DNA from 2 places in the Bacillus sp. JZ34 genome. Region 2 is predicted to be linked to the other one. Evidence: riboswitches for the same ligand, from Rfam matches in the RefSeq annotation. Region 2 holds a riboswitch; the other holds the start of a gene.
The links. Region 2 has a riboswitch for S-adenosylmethionine ahead of M1D90_RS13210 (YezD family protein). Riboswitches for the same ligand answer to the same signal wherever they lie in the genome.
Positions count from the first base shown of each region.

Region 1 (7,681 bases), 210 kb from region 2:
ATGAAATTTGAGCTTTCAGATGTGCTGAAACAGCTGCCTGAGCAGTTTTTCGCTTCCTTGGTGAAAAAGGTGAATGAAAAAATCGCCGCCGGCCATGATGTGATCAATCTCGGCCAGGGGAATCCCGATCAGCCGACACCTGATCACATCGTTGATACAATGGCGCAAGCCGTTCGCAACCCTGAAAACCATCAGTATTCCTCCTTTCGCGGCAGCCGTTCACTCAAGGAGGCGGCAGCCGCGTTCTATCGAAGGGAATACGGTGTAGAGCTCGATCCCGAACGCGAAGTCGCTGTATTGTTCGGCGGAAAAGCCGGTCTTGTCGAGCTTCCGCAATGTTTGTTAAATCCGGGGGATGCCGTGCTCGTTCCCGATCCCGGCTATCCCGACTACTGGTCGGGCGTTGAGCTGGCAAGAGCGAACATGGCAACGATGCCGCTTACAGCGGGCAATCAGTTTCTGCCTGACTACAGCCGGATTCCGAAGGAAGTGAAAGAAAATGCGAAGCTCATGTATTTAAATTATCCAAACAATCCAACCGGTGCCCAAGCCACGCCTGTTTTTTTCGAAGAGACTGTCCGGTTTGCCAAGTCGAACGGAATTTGCGTCGTCCACGATTTTGCCTACGGTGCGATCGGCTACGACGGCAAGAGGCCTGTCAGCTTTCTCGAAACGGAGGGGGCAAAAGACACAGGAATCGAAATTTACACGCTTTCCAAAACGTATAATATGGCTGGATGGCGGGTCGGGTTTGCAGTTGGCAACGCATCTGTGATCGAAGCGCTGAACCTTTATCAGGACCATATGTATGTCAGCCTTTTTAAAGCGGTCCAAGACGCCGCGGCAGCCGCGCTTCTATCAGACCAAGCGTGTGTCAAGGAGCAAAATGAGCGCTACGAAAAAAGGCGGGATGTATGGATTCGTGCGGTCCGCGAAATCGGTTGGCACGCGGATGCTCCGCAAGGTTCTTTTTTCGCCTGGATGCCTGTCCCTGACGGGTATACATCTGAGGCTTTTTCCGATCTGCTTCTCGAAAAAGCGAATGTCGTCACAGCGCCCGGCATCGGCTTCGGCAAATACGGAGAAGGCTATGTGAGAGTCGGCCTCTTGACAAGCGAAGAGCGGCTCCGGGAAGCGGCTTCGCGCATTGCCAAGCTGAATATATTCAAAAAGACCGGCCACAGTCATTGACAACCGGGAAAAACGATGGGATAATTCAAAATAATTTATAAAATCAATATTCTTATCAAGAGCAGGCAGAGGGACAAGCCCGATGAAGCCCGGCAACCGACTTTTTAAGCACGGTGCTAATTCTTGCAGCTGACGCTGAGAGATAAGGATTCGAACCTGAAATGCGAAACCTCTTTTAGCTAAAGCAGCAAAAGAGGTTTTTTATATGCATGAAGCAGGAAGGAGCTACAGAATGAGTGAACTTTTGGCAACATATGTTTTGACAGATCAAGGATGTGACGCAGAAAAGCGGGCCGAGCAAATCGCGATCGGACTGACGGTCGGGTCGTGGACAGATCTGCCGCTCTTAAAGCAGGAACAGCTGAAAAAGCATAAAGGACGCGTCGTCAAGGTCGAAGAAACAGAAAGCGCGCTGGGGGAAAAACAGGCAACGGTCACCATCGCTTATCCGGAAGCCAATTTTACAAGCGACATTCCCGCTGTGCTGACGACCGTTTTTGGAAAGCTGTCTCTCGACGGAAAAATTAAATTGGCGGATTTGGAGTTTTCGCAGTCTTTTAAACAATCATTGCCGGGTCCGAAATTCGGCGTATACGGGATCCGGAAAAAAATCGGCGAATTTGAAAGGCCTCTGTTGATGAGCATTTTTAAAGGCGTCATCGGCCGCGATATGGAAGACTTGAAGGAACAGCTTAGGCAGCAGGCGCTCGGCGGAGTGGATTTGATCAAGGACGATGAAATCTTATTCGAAACAGGCAGTGCCCCCTTTGAAAAACGAATCACGGAAGGAAAGAAAGTGCTTGAGGCAGCTTTTGAAGAAACAGGGCGCAAAACGCTGTATGCCGTCAACCTGACGGGCAGGACAATGGAGCTGAAATCGAAGGCGAGAAAAGCAGCCGAGCTCGGAGCCGATGTGTTGCTGCTGAATGTGTTTGCCTACGGGCTCGATGTTTTGCAAAGCCTTGCGGAAGACGACGACATCCCGCTGCCGATCATGGCGCACCCGGCAGTAAGCGGCGCACTCACTTCGTCGCCGCATTACGGTTTTTCCCATTCGCTCTTGCTCGGCAAGCTCAACCGGTATGCGGGTGCTGATTTCAGCCTGTTCCCTTCACCGTACGGAAGCGTTGCTCTGCCGAAGCGGGATGCGCTTGCCATATATGATGAATGCACGAAGGAAGACGTTTTTAAACCGACATTCGCCGTCCCGTCGGCCGGTATTCACCCCGGCATGGTGCCGCTCTTGATGAAAGACTTCGGCATTGACCATATCATCAACGCAGGCGGGGGGATTCACGGTCATCCAAACGGAGCGGCAGGCGGAGGAAGAGCGTTTCGGGCGATCATTGATGCCGTCCTGGAAGCGGAGCCAGTCGAAGAAAAAGCAAAGCGTTCTCCCGATTTGAAGCTCGCCCTTGAAAAATGGGGAAGGGTTGAGGTTTCCGTATGAGGCAGCCGCTTATCATTTGCGATTTTGACGGAACCATTACAACAAACGACAACATCATCAGCATTATGAAACAATTTGCTCCAGAAGAGTGGCTCGCTTTAAAAGACGGGGTTCTGTCCAGGGACATATCGATTAAGGACGGGGTCGGCAGAATGTTTCAATTGCTGCCGACAAGCCTGAAAGAAGACATTATGGGATATGTACTGAAACAAGCCGAGATCCGCCCCGGGTTTACAGAGTTTGTCTCTTTCCTGGATGAGCAGGGTCTTCCGTTTTACGTCGTGAGCGGAGGGATGGACTTTTTCGTCTATCCACTGCTTGAAGGCATTGTCGAAAAGGAACGCATTTACTGCAATGAGGCCGGCTTTTCAGGGCGCAATATCGAGATCCGCTGGCCGTATCCGTGTGACGGCAGCTGCGGAAATGAATGCGGCTGCTGCAAGCCTTCTATCATCCGCCGGCTGAAAGGCTGGGACGATTTTGTTGTCATGATTGGGGACTCTGTTACAGATGTTGAAGCTGCCAAATGTTCCGACTTGTGCATCGCGCGCGATTATTTGCTGCGGGAATGTGAGGGACTCGGCCTGAAGCATGCGGGATTCGGCGATTTCCGTGATGTAAAGCGAATACTTGAAGAGACCGCGGAGGTGAAAGAATGGACCCTGAGCAAAAATGGCACGAACTTGCCGAGGTAAAAAAAGAGCTTGCGGAAAGGGATTGGTTCCCTGCGACAAGCGGCAATCTGTCAATCAAAGTATCAGAAGACCCGCTGCGATTTCTCATCACAGCAAGCGGAAAAGATAAGCGAAAAGCATCCGCGGAGGATTTTCTGCTGGCGGACGAAGAGGGGAGACCGGCGGAGACCGGACATACGCTGAAACCGTCGGCGGAGACGCTGCTGCACACCCGTGTCTATCAAAATACAAACGCGGGCTGCTGTCTTCACGTCCATACGATTGACAACAATGTTATCTCAGAGCTTTACGCAAAAGAAAAGCAAGCGACATTCAGAGGCCAGGAAATCATAAAGGCGCTCGGTCTTTGGGAGGAAAATGCGGAGGTTGCGATCCCGATTATCGAAAACAGCGCTCATATTCCGGATTTGACGGCGGATTTTGCCGGACACCTTTCAGGCGATTCAGGGGCAGTGCTGATTCGCAGCCACGGCATTACCGTCTGGGGAAAAACGGCATTTGAGACAAAGCGGATGCTTGAAGCGTATGAATTCCTGTTCAGCTGGCATTTAAAACTGAAAGCTTTGCAGGCTTACCACGTTAATTAAAAAGGGGGAGAAAGCATGGCAACAATTCGAATCCATGATGAACAAAACACGACCATTGAAAAGCAGGAAGAAGTAGAACAATTTCTAAAGGAGCAGGAGGTCATTTATGAAAAATGGGATATCACAAAGCTGCCGGCCGGCTTAAAAGAAAAATACGATTTGACCGATGAAGAGAAACAGGAGATTTTAGACGTCTTTGCCGCTGAAATCAAAGACATTTCAGAACGCCGCGGCTATAAAGCGAGCGATGTCATCTCGCTTTCCGACCAAAATCCGAAACTCGATGAGCTCTTGAAAAATTTCAAACAGGAACATCATCATACAGACGATGAAGTCAGATTTATCGTCAGCGGCCACGGCATCTTTGCGATAGAAGGAAAAGACGGCACATTTTTTGATGTCCTCTTAAATCCGGGAGATTTGATCTCCGTTCCTGAAAACACCCGCCATTATTTCACGCTTCAGGAAGACCGAAAAGTCGTGGCTGTCAGAATCTTTGTGACGACAGAGGGCTGGGTGCCGATTTATGAGAAAGAGAGTGTGAGCCGATAATGAAAAAGCGTCCGTGTGGACGCTTTTTTATTTGTTTCTGTCATAAAGGGCCTTGATGTGGCCTTCATGAAAGGAGAGATGCTGTTTTTCATTTTGATAGTATTGAAGACGGTCAAATACAGAGCCGGTGTGAAGCTCGAACTTATGGCCGTCCGGATCTGAGAAATAAATTGAATCTTTGTCGCCTTCATGCCGTTTTCTGCCCTTTAGCACGTTTACACTTAAATCGCGTAATTTCTTTTCCCAGAACGGCAAATCTTCCTGTTGAATCGAAAAGGCGATATGGGTGTAAGAGTCGTGGATTTCCTGTCTCTTAATGTCTTTCTCTTCGTTTAATGCGAGCCAGATGCCGTTCAGGTCAAAATAAGCGGTTTTCTCGGCCTTTACGAGCCACTTGGCATCAAACACCTTTTCATAGAATGAAATAGAGACGGACAGGTCAGAGACTGAAAACAAGAGATGATTGATACCGAGAATATTATTGTTTGCCATTGCCGTTTATTCCTCCCGTTAGATGTATTTCAAATCCGTCCAGCTCTTTGGTGATTTGCCTGAATAGAAAAGCGAGCACAGCCGCGTCATCAAGCCAGCCGACACCTGCGAGAACATCGGGAATCAAATCGATCGGAGACAGCACATAAATCAATGCCAGCGCGGCCAGTAAAATCGTTTTTTTCGGGAATAAGGGGAAGTCTCCCTTTCTCCAGGCTCTAAATGCCTTGAAAAACAATAAGAGGCCTGAATACGCTTCTTTCACGGCAAAGATGGTTCGGAGCCTTGACACTGGTTTTTTCATCATTTAGACCTCCTTCTATCCTCATGAACTCTTTTAAAGGTGTTTGCCGTATTTCATCGATGGGTATTACACTTTTAATTCCACAATTCTATTATACTCGATTTCAAAATAATTTTTTGAGAAATAGGTTTACAAAATAAGTATAATCTGTAATAATGCTCAAGTACGCAAAATCTGGATGGTTCTAAGAAACGATATGTCGGTAAGGGGTGAAGCGTATGCAAAATTATGTTGAAAAAGAAGCATTGCTCGTTTCCATCAGCAAGAAGCGGCAAATGATGGTTGAAGCCGCTGAAATCTATGGATTTACAGGGGATGAAACGATCAGGCGGAGCCAGGAGCTGGATCAATTAATTTATGAATATCAAAAACTGTCTATGAATGAAAATGCGTCGGACCATCTGCTGCAGGATTTTTTAGGCCGCATCGACTGTCTGACCGTTGAAAAATATACGGCATAGTGACTGAACGAAAAAGAGCTGCCGTGAAAGGCAGGCTCTTTGCAGGAACGGGGAAGCCTCAGTCAACCTGTTCCTTTGAAGTCGGCAGCGTAATCGTTACAGTCGTTCCTTTATGCTGTTCGCTTTCGATCTGAATGGTTCCCCCGTACATGGAAATGATGCGCTTGCACACGACAAGGCCGAGTCCGGTTCCCTTTTCCTTTGACGTGACAAAAGGCTGGAAAATACTCTCCATCATTTCTTTTGGAATGCCTTCTCCAATATCCTTCACAATAATTTGCGCCTTCTCTTGATGATGTTCGATTTGAATGAGCAGCTTTCCGCCGTTTTTCATCGATTCAAGAGCATTTTTGGCGACGTTCAAGACAACCTGCTTAATATGATCTTTTTTACAATACACATAAGCCGGGTCTTCTCCACAGTCTTGAAATTCCACTTCCACATTATATAAATTTGCCTCAGAATGAATAATCGGCATGATTTCGTCAATCATTTCATTCATGGCGTTAAGCTGCCACTGCTCTGCCGTCGGCTTTCCGAGCACGAGAAACTCGCTGACAATCTGGTTGATCCTCCGGATTTCCTGGTCGATGATTGAGAAATACATTTGATCTTCTTTTGATTGATATTTTTTTTGCAGGAGCTGGATAAAGCCGCTGATACCTGTCAGCGGGTTTCTGATTTCATGAGCGGTGCTCGCTGCCAGGGTGCCGATTAATTCGAGCTTCTGGGCTTCATTTTGGGCGCGCTCCTGCTTGGTCCGCCGCTTCAGCAGCACATACTGGAGCATGAGGAACATAATATTCAGCAGAATGAAAATACTTAAAAATGACAGCAGAAGACTGTGAACGATTTCATCAAGCTGGACCGGTTCCGGATAAACTTCAAGCTTCCAGTCGATCTGATCCAAAAAAGCATCGACGGTGCCGCCGTCCGGCTTCTCAGGAGGAGAATGGCCTGCTGTAAAGACAATCTGATTCTTCTGGTTGAGAATTTTGATATAAAGCTCAGGGCTCAGGACGTTCATGATATTTTTCAGATAATCGACGCGGATCGAAGCCAGCAGAAAATTTGTCGTTCTGCCTTCGCTGTCATAGACAGGAGTAAAAATATTCAGCTCCAGCCTGTCCGACACTGTATGTATATCGTCTGTGATCACGGATTTCTTTGATTTTTCCGCTTTTTGCAGAATGTTCTTGTATGAAACCTTCTTTTTTTCTTTGACGGGAGACGTGCTCACCATGACATCGCCGTCTTTATTTAAAAGGTATAAAGCCGAAAAACGCGGTTCTTTTTTATACGTTTCCGTCAGGATTCGTTTGATATGCTGCTCATTAACAGGGTGGTTGAGGGCCGTGGCAAGGGAGCTGAGCCTTGCTTCTGTTTCGCCGATCAGGTAGTTGATTTGGTTGCGGTGAATATTGAGCATGAGAGTCGCAGTCTGACGGTGCTTTTCAGTGATATTTTCTCGTTCTTGTTCGTATACAAAAAAGCTTATAATGAAGGCGGGGATCATCACCAAGATCAAATAAAGCCTGACTTTCTTCCATAGATTTTTCAAATTGCGCATATTTTTACTCTCTCCCAATCGATACAGGAATAGGGGTATTATATCACTAGTGAGAGCCGATTTATAGAAAAGATAACCAATACCGTGAAAATAGGACACAATACCGGGGAATTTCCGGATATATCTATTTGATGTTCGATTCCTACTCATCATAACATGGTTTGAATGTTAACAGTTGACATTTTCCTCATAGTTTATTAATGTTTTCCTGTAGTTGTTTCTTTGGAGATGAGAGATATGAGTAATAGAGAACAGGAACAGTCCTTGAAATTATTTATTGTATTATCTCGAGCGTACAGATCCATTAATGATCATATGAATAAACATATTCATCATCATGGTCTGAATCCAACCGAGTTTGCCGTTTTAGAACTCCTCT
Region 1 is NZ_CP096403.1:2,829,002-2,836,682, reverse strand. Features, by position in the region: gene M1D90_RS14320 (pyridoxal phosphate-dependent aminotransferase) at 1-1,191, shown strand; SAM riboswitch class I at 1,241-1,340, shown strand; gene mtnW (2,3-diketo-5-methylthiopentyl-1-phosphate enolase) at 1,424-2,641, shown strand; gene mtnX (2-hydroxy-3-keto-5-methylthiopentenyl-1-phosphate phosphatase) at 2,638-3,336, shown strand; gene M1D90_RS14305 (methylthioribulose 1-phosphate dehydratase) at 3,297-3,923, shown strand; gene M1D90_RS14300 (1,2-dihydroxy-3-keto-5-methylthiopentene dioxygenase) at 3,939-4,475, shown strand; gene fosB (metallothiol transferase FosB) at 4,503-4,967, opposite strand; gene M1D90_RS14290 (YkvA family protein) at 4,954-5,271, opposite strand; gene M1D90_RS14285 (aspartyl-phosphate phosphatase Spo0E family protein) at 5,490-5,732, shown strand; gene M1D90_RS14280 (PAS domain-containing sensor histidine kinase) at 5,791-7,302, opposite strand; gene M1D90_RS14275 (MarR family winged helix-turn-helix transcriptional regulator) at 7,540-7,681, shown strand, end outside.
Region 1: linked by a shared signal. The riboswitch ahead of mtnW (2,3-diketo-5-methylthiopentyl-1-phosphate enolase) and the one ahead of M1D90_RS13210 (YezD family protein) in region 2 are both predicted to bind S-adenosylmethionine.

Region 2 (7,681 bases):
CGAGGTGATTCCCGGCACGATTTCATAAGCAACTCCGTGTTCAGCGAGGGTTTGCGCTTCCTCGCCGCCTCTGCCGAATACGAAAGGATCGCCGCCTTTCAGCCTGACAACGGTTTTCCCTTTTTTCGCATACTTGACGAGAAAATGATTGATCGTTTCCTGCTTCATCATGTGGTAGTCCGGAAGCTTTCCGCAGTAGATGAGATCCGCTCCCTCCTTGGCGTGCTGTAAAATCTGTTTATTCACAAGCCTGTCATACAAAATGACATCGGCTGTCTGGATGGCTTTTAAAGCTTTGATCGTCAGTAAATCGGGGTCTCCAGGACCTGCCCCAACGATATATACTTTCCCCATCTTAGATTTCCCCCCGATCTGATCAACGTCTTCTTCAATTCATTATAAATCATAAAGAAAGCGTTTGGTGCCTGAAAATATCACAAAAACCAAACGTTTTCTTTATGAAATAGGAAAGTGCATGTGCAGCACTTTCCTATTTCACCCGCATTTTATTTCGTTTGATCTTTCACGTATTGGACGAGCTGATTTTTGCACTCTTCCCGGTTATGTGCGCCTGTATCAAGGACTAGTTCAGGCGTTTCAGGCTCTTCATAAGGCGAATCGATCCCCGTGAAAAATGGAATTTCTCCGTTTCTCGCTTTTTTATACAAGCCTTTCGGGTCGCGCTCCTCGCACGTCGCCAAATCGCATTTCACATAAACTTCATGAAACTCATCTTCCTCGACGAGCTGTCTGACAAGCCCGCGGTCTTCTTTAAAAGGGGAAATGAACGCCGTAATGACGATCGTCCCCTGTTCGACAAAGAGCTTCGCGACCTCGCCGATCCGGCGGATGTTTTCCTTCCGGTCTTCATCGGAAAACCCGAGGTCCTTGTTCAGTCCGTGCCTGACGTTGTCGCCGTCGAGCACCGTGACCTGGTAGCCTTGTTCAAACAACTCACGCGCTGCGGCATTGGCAATTGTTGATTTTCCTGAACCGCTCAAGCCCGTCAGCCAAACGATCGAGCTTTTATGTTTATTTTTCTCATGATATTCCCGTTTTGTAATGGACGCTTCATGCCAGACAATATCTTTATTTACCAAGAGATGCTCCCCCTTAAGAAACCCCGGCCGTTAAGCCTTTGATTAATGTTTGAATGACTTCTGGACGGCTGAATGTGCTCGGCGGGAACTCGCCGTTTCTCAGCATGCCCCTCACCTTTGTGCCGGACAAAATGACATGATGTTCTTTGCTGTGAGGGCACGTTTTCGCCGTAGCCATTGAACCGCAGACATTGCAGTAGAAGCTGTGTTCGAATTTCAGCGGCGTAATGCCGATCTCTTCCGGCGCGAACTGATCGAACAGTTCCTGCGCTTCATATGTGCCGTAGTAATCGCCGACTCCGGCATGGTCTCTTCCGACGATAAAATGCGTACATCCGTAGTTCTTTCTGACAAGCGCATGGAAGATTGCTTCCTTCGGCCCCGCATAGCGCATCGCCGCCGGAAAAACGCCGAGAAAGACGCGGTCTTTTGGATAGTAGCCGTCAAGCAGCACCTGATAGCTTTCCATGCGGACATCAGCCGGAATATCGTCTGATTTTGTTTCCCCGACGAGCGGATTGAGGAAAAGACCGTCTACTGTCTCGAGCGCCGTTTTTTGAATGTATTCGTGCGCTCTGTGAACCGGATTTCTCGTCTGGAATCCGACGATCGTTTTCCAGCCGAGTTCTGCGAATTTTTTTCTTGTTTCCAGAGGTTCGAATGTGTGGGCCGGGAATTGCTTTACGCTCCGTTTAATGAGAGTGATCGGCCCGCCCACATAAACGCTGCCGCGGTCAAACAATTTTTTGACGCCCGGATGCTCGAGTTCGTCGGTTTTATAGATATTGACGGCTTCCGTTTTCTTGTCCGGCGTATAGATGTCTTCGATCTCGATGACGCCGTATGTTTCCCCATTATAGGTGAGGCGGACGGTGTCCCCCGCTTTTAAGCTTGAAGCTTTTTGCTCGTCAACAGGCAGAGCGATCGGAAGCGTCCATACTTCGCCGCTTGACAGTCTCATATTTTCGACAACGGACAGATAGTCTTTCTCTGTCATAAAGCCTTGGATCGGGCTGTACGCTCCGATTCCGATCAGCTCCAAATCTGAAAAAGCCATTAAATCCAGTTCAATTTCCTGTGCGATATGTTGAAAATCGTATGCTTCATTGACGCGGTTAACCAATACACCGCCGTGTGGTGCTAAACTCATAAACTTGTTTCCCCCTACTTTGTGTTTAAATTCCTCCGCCTTGTTCATGGACGGAGCTGTGCTCTTTTTTGACTGCTCTCATCAGGCTGATCGTCCCGACAGATGCCAGAAGGACGCTTGTGACGACGATGAGAGCATAATAGTCTCCTTTTAATAAAAGGCTGACCAGCATATAAGACAAGCTTAATGAAAGGAACGGCGAGACGACCCATACTTTCAGCATCGTTTTGACCACTTGTTTATGAAAGACATTGCCGCCGTTTTTTGCCATTCCCATCCCTATAATAGAAGATGATGTGACTTGCGCAAGCGGAACCGGCAAACCGAAAATCGAACTGATGATGACAAGCCCGGCTCCTGTTCCGGAAAGGATGATCCCCTCTCCTTTTGAAAATTTCGTTATTTTTTTGCCGTTTGTTTCAAGAACGCGCCTGCCCAGTAAAAGGGCGCCCAGCGCGACAAACAGTCCGCCGTAGAGCGTTCCTTCCCCGACTGTCAAAACATGCGCCGCCACCAGAGGTCCGACAGCATTTGCGACATTGTTCATGCCTGCTGAGAAGGCTTCAAAAAACCCGGTGATCAACAGAATGACCGCCAAAACCTTTGCTTTCTTTCCCGAGGCTGGACGTTTGATCGTTTTTTTCATGATGTTTGCCATCGCAAATGTAAAGGTAAAAGCGACGATTGGTACAACGACCCAAAATGAGACGATGACAAGCAAAGATTTCACATATAAAACTTGGTAAGCAACACCTACTCCGACAACAGATCCGACCGTCACTTCACTTGTCGAAAGCGGGATGCCGAGTACATTTGCGATAAAGAGCGACAGTGCCGCCGAGCCGATAATAATGCAGACGATTTCAAGCGAAATCACCCGTTCGGGAATGATGCCTGAGCTGATCGTTTTCACGACGTTTCCTCCGCCGATGACGGCGCCCGAGAGAACGCCTGCTGCACAGATTATTAGTGCGTGAAACTTCTTTTTGACGGCTTCAGATCCATAGGCGATTCCCATTGAAGCAGCTGCACCGCTCGCTCCGATATTCATCGCAAAAAACATGCTAAATAAAATGGCGGCAAGTTCCATGACTCATCTCCTTACTCGTGTAATCCGCATTCTGTTTTAGCCGATCCGTTCCAGCGGCCTGATCGAAGATCATCCATTGTAAAGGCCGGAGAGGTGCACGGAGCGCAGCCGATGCTCGGGTAGCCTTGATCATGAAGCGGATTATACGGGAGATCGTGCTTTGTCACATATCTCCAAATATCCTTCCACGTCCAATGAATGAGCGGACAAACTTTGATAGACTTGAATTTTTCATCTTTGTTCAAAAAATTCGTTTTGCTCCGCCCGGGCGATTGCTCGCGGCGCAGGCCCGACAGCCACGCCGGGTAGCCTGAAAGCGTCTCGCGGAGAGGAATGACCTTCCTCATTTCACAGCAGGAATTCGGAGCGGTCTTCCATAGTTCGTCCCCATATTCTTTCGCCTGCTCTTCGACGGTAAGCTCCGGTGTTTTCATGATAATCTGAAGGCCTGGATATCGTTCTTTGACAGCGTCGATCGTTTCATACGTTTCTTTAAAATGAAATCCCGTATCAAGGAAAACGATGACCGCATCTTTTTTCACCTTATAAATCAAATCGATCAGGACGATTCCCTCAATTCCGAAGCTGCACGCATATACAAGCTGATTTCCGTAATGTCCGTACGCCCATTTCAAGACGGACAGCGCTCCTTTATAAGAGTCATCTTCCTGAAAAGAGATATTTGGTTCTTCCCATGTGCTGTAAGTAAAAATTTTCGGTTCCCCCTTTTTTCGCCAACAAAAAAACGGCTTCCAGCAGAAAAAAACTGTGAAAACCGCCTCTAGTTTGTCTAGTCAGCTATTTCAATCTTATTTTTTCATTTTTTTCGATTTGAATGACTTTGCCGTCCTGAACAACGAATGTGATCGATCCGTAATTCATGTCTTTCAGCATGTCTTTCATTTTGATGATCACCTTTTCAAGCTGTTCATCTGTCTTCACTTCTAGCTCCTCCTCTGCCCCTAAAAATTAAAATCTTTCTTCCAAATTTGAAAGAAAGACGAGGAACTCCGCTATTCCTTATCTCTCAAAATGAGGGCATTTTGCTGGAAGTAGCACCTTACGCTTCACACGCAGGTTGCCGGGTTTCATCGGACCAGTCCCTCCACCGCTCTTGATAAGTTTGCTTTTGTTATTTTAAAATTTTAGCACAATTCGAACAAAAGTCAACCCGACTTTTTTTATAGGATTAATAAAAAATAAAAATAATCCGATTTTACTATTTTTAAATCTGCAAAAAGACGCAAAAAAAGCCGTTCTCCCATTAGGAGAATACGGCTTTTTTCATTAATCCATCCAAGACTTGCTTTCAGGATCCGCCTTCCATTCTTTCAGTTTGGCGGCATCCTGTTCGCTGATATATCCGCCGGCAAGCGCAGCCTCTGTCAATGTATCGTAATCAGTCAGCGTGCGGTATTCAACGCCCGCTTCGCTGAAGGCGGCGGCGGCTTTAGGAAGCCCGTAAGTGAAAATGGCGGCGACACCGAGCACTTCACATCCCGCCTCTGTGAGAGCGGCTGCCGCTTCAAGGACGCTTCCTCCCGTTGAAATTAAATCTTCAATTACAACGACTTTTTGTCCTTTTACAACAGCGCCTTCAATTTGGTTTCCTTTGCCGTGCGCCTTCGGTTTGCTTCTGACGTAGCACATCGGCAGGCTCAGCCTGTCGGCGGCAAGCGCGGCATGGGGGATTCCCGCAGTTGCCGTACCGGCGATCATTTCGGCTCCGGGAAACTTGTCTTGAATCAGTCCGGCAAGCCCTGAAGCTATATCATCCCTTACTTCCGGATATGAAAGCGTCAAACGATTGTCGCAGTAGATGGGCGACAAGATGCCGCTCGCCCATGTAAACGGCTCGTTCGGGCGCAGGAAAACCGCTTTGATTCTTAATAAATGGTTTGCAATGTCTGTTTTCATGCCTTGGTTCCCTCCCACTCATGTCCTATTCTTCTGTAGGCTGACACAGGATCTTCCGCCTGTGTAATCGAACGGCCGACAACGATCGCCGACACGCCTTTTTCCCTTGCGTAGCCAGGCGTCGCCACCCGGACCTGGTCGTTGTTTTTGTCATCCGCCATGCGAATTCCGGGTGTCACGGTCAGAAAATCTAAAGACGCGGCCCGGTAAATGTGTTCGGCTTCATGGACGGAGCAGACGACACCGTCAAGTCCGCTTTCTTTAGCCAACTTGCTGTAGTGAACAACTGTATCGAGAAGCGGCGTTTCAATCAGCAGCTCTTGCTGAAGCATTTCTGAAGAGGTGCTTGTCAGCTGGGTCACAGCAATTAATGAAGGGCGTTTTCGGCCTGCCGGAGTCCCCGCTTCAAGGCCTTCAAGCGCCGACTCCATCATTTGCTTTCCACCTGCTGCGTGCACATTGACAAGGCTGACGCCTAACCCCGCCAGCCTTTTCATCGCCTTGTATACGGTCGTTGGAATGTCGTGGCATTTTAGATCAAGGAAAATGCGGCAGCCGCGCTCCTGTAACTTTTCAAGGATGGCCGGCCCTTCCTGATAAAAAAGCTCCATGCCCACCTTCACGAAAAGCTCTTCTCCATGAAACCGGTCCAAAAACGCATATGTTTCCTGTGCTGATGCAAAATCAAGCGCGATGATGGGCGGCGTATGTTTCATCCTTCCAGCTCCTTCCGATACACTCGTTCAACGAACGGTATCCGTATTTTTCTAAAACGCGCGGCAAATCGGCAATGATTTCGGGACAAACAAACGGATTAACAAAGTTTGCGGTGCCGACGGCGACTGCGCTCGCACCCGCCAGCAAAAACTCAAGCACATCTTCCGCTGACTGGACACCGCCCATGCCGATGATCGGAATGCTGACTTTTTGGCTGACTTCATGCACCATTCTGATGGCCACCGGTTTAACAGCAGGGCCTGATAATCCGCCGGTTTTGTTCGCCAAGATCGGCTTTCCCGTTTTTAAGTCGAGCCGCATCCCGATCAGGGTGTTGATCATCGTCAAACCGTCCGCTCCCGCTTCTTCTATGGCAAGAGCGATGTCGGTAATATTCGCGACATTCGGCGACAGCTTCACATAGACGGGAACGCTCGCAACCTCTTTCACCGCTTTCGTCAGCTCACTGGCCATTTCCGGCTGCGTACCAAAGGCGATCCCTCCCGTTTTCACGTTAGGACAGGAAATATTCAGCTCGAGCGCATGAACATTCGGCGCTTTGCTGATTTCTTCAGCCACTTCAACATAATCGTCGATCTGCGAGCCGGCGACATTGGCGATAATCGGTGTATCGAACTGTTCGAGCCACGGCAATTCGTGTTCCATGACAGCCTCTAAACCCGGATTTTGCAGACCGATGGCATTAAGCATGCCGGCTTGCGTCTCGGCGACGCGCGGCGTCGGATTCCCGAAGCGCGGTTCGCTCGTCGTCGCTTTAATCATGATCGCACCGAGACGTGAAAGATCGTAAAAGTTCGCAAATTCTCTCCCGAATCCGAAGCAGCCTGAAGCCGGCATGATCGGATTTTTCAATTGAAGGCCCGGCAAATTGACTTCTAGCATCATAACAGCACCTCCTGGGCTTTGAAAACAGGACCGTCAAGGCATACCTTCACATAAGATGTTTCGCTTTCTTCCGTATGGCAGACACAGGCAAAGCAAGCGCCGATCCCGCATCCCATGCGCTCTTCCATTGACAGATAAACCTCTTTATCCGGATAGCGCTGTTTTAAAGCTTTCAGCATCGGCGTCGGTCCGCAGGCCATTATGCAGTCAAACTGAAGCCCCTCGTTTTCAATGACATCTGTAACAAATCCCTTTGAACCTCGGGTGCCGTCTGCGGTTGCCACATACACACGCCCGAAACGGCTGAATTCCTGTTCGTAAAAGACGTCTTTTGCAGAAGCAAATCCTAACACATGGATCGCGTGCACCCCTCTATTTGTCAGCTGTTTGCTCAGCTCGTAAAGCGGCGGAACACCGATCCCCCCTCCGACAAGAAGAGCCGTTTTCCCCGGTTCAAGCGATTCAGCCGGAAAACCGTTGCCGAGCGGACCAAGGACATCGATCTGATCTCCTTCCTGTTTTAAAGACAGGAGACTCGTGCCTTCCCCATCCTTGCGAAAGATGATGGTCACCTGCCGGGCGGCTCTGTTGATGTCGGCGATGCTGATCGGCCGCCTCAAAAGCGGCGTGAGGGAATCTGAGACCTTGATGTGAAGAAACTGGCCGGGAGCGCCGCAAACTTCGGCAATCTCCCCTTCCAGTACCATTTGATAAATATGATCCGCGATACACTTGTTTGAACGGACTGTCATATACCCTTTTCTCATCTGACGGCCGCCTTTTGCTCAATTCTAATCGCCG
Region 2 is NZ_CP096403.1:2,620,641-2,628,321, forward strand. Features, by position in the region: gene cobA (uroporphyrinogen-III C-methyltransferase) at 1-354, opposite strand, end outside; gene cysC (adenylyl-sulfate kinase) at 507-1,100, opposite strand; gene sat (sulfate adenylyltransferase) at 1,114-2,250, opposite strand; gene M1D90_RS13200 (inorganic phosphate transporter) at 2,276-3,340, opposite strand; gene M1D90_RS13205 (phosphoadenylyl-sulfate reductase) at 3,352-4,053, opposite strand; gene M1D90_RS13210 (YezD family protein) at 4,139-4,255, opposite strand; SAM riboswitch class I at 4,358-4,464, opposite strand; gene pyrE (orotate phosphoribosyltransferase) at 4,628-5,257, opposite strand; gene pyrF (orotidine-5'-phosphate decarboxylase) at 5,254-5,973, opposite strand; gene M1D90_RS13225 (dihydroorotate dehydrogenase) at 5,942-6,877, opposite strand; gene M1D90_RS13230 (dihydroorotate dehydrogenase electron transfer subunit) at 6,877-7,647, opposite strand; gene carB (carbamoyl-phosphate synthase (glutamine-hydrolyzing) large subunit) at 7,644-7,681, opposite strand, start outside.